DNA from 2 places in the Serratia sp. A07 genome. Region 1 is predicted to be linked to the other one. Evidence: predicted binding sites of a transcription regulator. Region 1 holds the regulator's gene; the other holds the start of a gene.
The links. The regulator PurR, encoded in region 1, represses purine synthesis genes. The targets are predictions, from matches to a motif close to CANGCAAACGTTTGCNTG.
Positions count from the first base shown of each region.

Region 1 (2,407 bases):
AGCGACATCTTCAATTCGGTATCCATGACAACTCCTTTAAAATGGGCTTTCCTAAGCATAAAAGGCGCACAATTAGTACGTCAAATCATTTTCCCACAGTTCGCCGATTAAATCTTGTTATCATTTCCCGGTTTATAATCTCGATTACCTCTTCCACTTTTGTTCAATATGCGACAAAATTCGCAGTTCACAACTGCGTACCGGCATCCATGCCCCTCCTGATTAAGCGCTGAAGACTTCAACACACTAAAAACTCAGTTTTCGCTTCTCTGGAGAAGGATCTACGTAGGCAAACGATTAACATCACACTTACATGCTGTAAACATGTGAGTTCAGGAGTCATTCCTTACATGGCAACGATTAAAGATGTGGCCAAACGCGCGGGCGTTTCCACCACCACCGTTTCGCACGTCATCAATAAGACTCGTTTCGTCGCCGAAGAGACCAAAGCGGCCGTGTGGGCCGCCATCAAAGAACTGCACTACTCGCCGAGCGCCGTGGCGCGCAGCCTGAAAGTCAATCACACCAAGTCGATCGGCCTGCTGGCCACCTCGAGCGAAGCGCCCTACTTTGCCGAAGTGATCGAGGCGGTGGAAAACAGCTGCTACAGCAAAGGCTACACCCTGATCCTGTGCAACTCGCACAACAATCTCGACAAGCAGCGCGCCTACCTGGCGATGCTGGCGCAAAAGCGCGTCGACGGCCTGCTGGTCATGTGCTCCGAGTACCCCGATCAGCTGCTGGGCATGCTGGAAGACTACCGCAACATCCCGATGGTGGTGATGGACTGGGGCGCCGCGCGCGGCGACTTCACCGACACCATCATCGATAACGCGTTCGAAGGCGGCTATCTGGCCGGCCGTTACCTGATCGAGCGCGGCCACCGCGATATCGGCGCCATTCCGGGCCAGCTGTCGCGCAATACCGGCGGCGGCCGTCACCAGGGCTTTATGAAGGCGCTGCAGGAAGCGCATATCGACATTCGCGAAGAGTGGATCGTCCAGGGTGACTTCGAGCCGGAGTCCGGCTACAAGGCGATGCACCAAATCCTGTCGCAAAAGCAGCGGCCGACCGCGGTATTCTGCGGCGGCGACATCATGGCGATGGGCGCCATCTGCGCCGCCGACGAGCTGGGGCTGCGGGTGCCGCAGGATATTTCCGTGATCGGCTACGACAACGTGCGCAACGCCCGCTACTTCACCCCGGCGCTGACCACCATTCACCAGCCTAAAGAACGCCTGGGCGAAATGGCCTTCACCATGCTGCTGGATCGCATCATCAGCAAACGCGAAGAGTCGCAGGTGATCGAAGTGCATCCGAAGCTGATTGAACGCCGCTCGGTCGCCGACGGCCCGTTCATCGACTACCGCCGCTAATCCCCCGCGCCGGAAGCCTGCGCGGCTTCCGGTTCCGCCTCGCTCAGCCACTCCTGGTTCAGCGTCTCCCCATCGCCCAGATACGCCAGCAGCCAGCTCATCGCCGGTGAGGGTTTATCCTGCTGCCAGGTCAGGCAGCAAGGGCTGGCGGGAAACGGCTGCTGCAGCTGCAACGCCTTCAGCTCACCGCGCTGCACCCGCGGCAGCGCCCGATGTGCCGGCATCATGCCGACGCACAGCCCGGCGCACAAACAGTCGAGCGCCGAAGTCCAGTCCGGCACCACCAGCCGCCGCTGGTTATCCAGCGTCCAGGTGACGCGCTTGGGCAGATTGCGCGAGGTGTCCTCCAGGCAAAGCGAAGGGTACGGCCGCAGCTGATCGTCATTCAGCGGGCCTGTCAGTTGCGCCAGCGGGTGCTGCGGGCTGACCACGCACAGCCAGTTCATATAGCCCATGTCGCGGAAGGCGAAGCCGCCGCCGACCGGCACCGCACGGGTGGCGCCGATCGCCATGTCCGCCCTGCCGTCCACCAAGGCATCCCACACGCCGTTGAACACCTCGGGTTGCAGCATCAGTTCGACGTCGGGGAAATGACGGTAGAAATCCAGCACCAGTTGGCGGCTGCGCTGCGGTTTGACGATGATGTCCACCGCGATATTCAGCTGGCCGCGCCACCCGTTGGCCACCTGCTGACAGTGGCGGCGGGTGTCGAGCATTTTTTTGATAACAACTCGCGCATCTTTGATAAACAGCGCGCCGGCCGGCGTCAACTCCACATCGCGGTGACGCCGCTCAAACAGCGGCACCGCCAGCCATTGCTCCAGCTGCCGTACGGTATAGCTCACCGCCGACGGCACCCGGTGCAGTTCCTGCGCCGCCGCGCTGAAACTGCCGGTGCGCGCCACCGCGTCGACCACTTCAAGAGAATATTCAGACCACATCGCTTTGCCTTCAATTTTTTTAACAGCACTTTGCAAATATTACCGTTTCACAAGCAGAGATCCAGCCGGATACACTGGCCGGCGCTAAAA
Region 1 is NZ_JBZXDO010000006.1:144,285-146,691, forward strand. Features, by position in the region: gene cydH (cytochrome bd-I oxidase subunit CydH) at 1-26, opposite strand, end outside; gene purR (HTH-type transcriptional repressor PurR) at 351-1,376, shown strand; gene punR (DNA-binding transcriptional activator PunR) at 1,373-2,317, opposite strand.

Region 2 (2,407 bases), on a different contig from region 1:
TGAAGGATCGCTGATGCCGCTGTTGGTGATGAAACTGGTGTTCAGCCGGCTCGGCCAGCCGCCGATCCCCTGGCTGCTGCGGCCGGTGGCCGGCGCGATCGGCAAGGGCGTGCAGCGCGAATATCTCGACAAGCAGATCGCGCCGCACTGCGAATTCCTCGAACAGCACCTGAACAAGGGCAGCTGGTTTGTCGGCAACGACTTCAGCGCGGCGGACATTCAGATGAGCTTCCCGCTGGAGGCGATGGCGGCGCGCGGCGCGTTGGATGATTGCCCGAAACTGCGCGGTTTTCTGCAGCGCATTCACGCCCGGCCCGCCTACCAGCGGGCGTTGGAGCAGGGCGGCCCTTACGACCTGCTGAGCTAAGCGGATGGGCTATACTCGATGGGGTCATTCTTCATCGGAGGTAGCCCATGGCTACGCAAATCTTCGTTAACCTGCCCGTCAGCGATCTGCCCGCCTCGATGGCGTTCTTCACCCACCTGGGTTTCACTTTCAATCCGCAATTCACCGATGACACCGCCGCGTGCATGGTGGTCAGCGACACGATTTACGTGATGTTGCTGACCCACGACAAATTCAGGATGTTTACCCCGAACCCGATCGGCGACGCCAAGCAGGCCACCGAAGTGCTGGTATGCCTGTCGCAACCCAGCCGGGCGGCGGTGGACGAACTGGTGCGTAAGGCGGTCGCCGGCGGCGGCAACACCTACCACCCGCCGCGGGACTACGGCGTGATGTACGGCCACGGTTTTCAGGATCTGGATGGCCATATCTGGGAATTGATGTATATGGATCCCGCTGCGGTGCAGACGCAATAACCCTGCCGCGACGGCGTTCGCCGGGGCGCCCGTCGCCCCGGTTTTATCGTACAGGCGTCATTCCCGCCGCTTTCTGCATAAATTGCCGCGATCTTTAGTTGATTAGACGCTATGGAAGGCAGGATAATCGTTTGCCTTGAATAAACCACCATAAATCACCCGTACCGCGCGCTGCGAGTTAAACGTTTGCCTTGGTGCGCATCGCCGTTGGCGCTGCGACAGAAGGGCAAGGATGCGGAACGTGACGTAAACGATTACGTGACGATCGGGCGCGGGCGAGATTACAGGCCTGCTGCGACGGGCCGATTCATGAAACACAGGGGAAGTAACCTATGTCGAACTCTCAAGCGAACCACGCCGAAAAACCAACCGGCGGGCTTGATGGCTATTTTAAAATTTCCGCGCGCGGCAGCAGCGTGCGCCAGGAGGTGGTGGCGGGGCTAACCACCTTCCTGGCGATGGTGTACTCGGTGATCGTGGTGCCGAGCATGCTGGGCAAAGCGGGCTTCCCGCCGGCGGCGGTGTTTGTCTCCACCTGCCTGGTGGCCGGGCTGGGCTCGCTGCTGATGGGGCTGTGGGCTAACCTGCCGATGGCGATCGGCTGTGCGATCTCGTTGACCGCCTTCACCGCCTTCAGCCTGGTGCTGGGCCAGCACATCAGCATTCCGGTGGCGCTGGGTGCGGTGTTCCTGATGGGCGTACTGTTTACCATTATCTCGGTCACCGGCATCCGCGCCTGGATCCTGCGCAACCTGCCGATGGGCGTGGCGCACGGCACCGGCATCGGTATCGGTCTGTTCCTGCTGCTGATCGCCGCCAACGGCGTCGGCCTGGTGGTGAAGAACCCGCTGGATGGCCTGCCGGTGGCGCTCGGCGCGTTCACCTCCTTCCCGGTGGTGATGACGCTGGTCGGCCTGGCGGTGATCTTCGGCCTGGAAAAACTGCGCGTGCCCGGCGGCATTTTGCTGGTGATCATCGCCATTTCCATCATCGGCTTGATCTTCGACCCGGCGGTGAAATACCAGGGGCTATTCGCCATGCCGAGCCTGGCGGACGCTGACGGCAAGTCGTTGATCTTCAGCCTGGATATCATGGGCGCATTGCAGCCGGTGGTGTTGCCGAGCGTGCTGGCGCTGGTGATGACCGCGGTGTTCGACGCCACCGGCACCATCCGCGCGGTGGCCGGGCAGGCCAACCTGCTGGATAAAGACGGGCAGATCATCAACGGCGGCAAGGCGCTGACCTCGGATTCCCTGAGCAGCATCTTCTCCGGCCTGGTGGGCGCCGCGCCCGCCGCGGTCTACATCGAATCCGCCGCCGGCACCGCCGCGGGCGGCAAGACCGGCCTGACCGCCACCGTGGTCGGCATTCTGTTCCTGCTGATCCTGTTCCTGTCGCCGCTGGCCTATCTGGTGCCGGTCTATGCCACCGCACCGGCGCTGATGTACGTCGGCCTGCTGATGCTGAGCAACGTCACCAAGCTGGACTTCAACGACTTCGTCGACGCGATGGCCGGCCTGCTGTGCGCGGTGTTCATCGTACTGACCTGCAACATCGTTACCGGCATCATGCTGGGCTTCAGCTC
Region 2 is NZ_JBZXDO010000022.1:79,213-81,619, forward strand. Features, by position in the region: gene AC4PR2_RS19490 (glutathione S-transferase family protein) at 1-367, shown strand, start outside; gene AC4PR2_RS19495 (VOC family protein) at 415-822, shown strand; gene AC4PR2_RS19500 (NCS2 family permease) at 1,155-2,407, shown strand, end outside.
Region 2: AC4PR2_RS19500 (NCS2 family permease) is a predicted target of PurR. The motif match lies at 998-1,015, and genes of this name have one in related genera.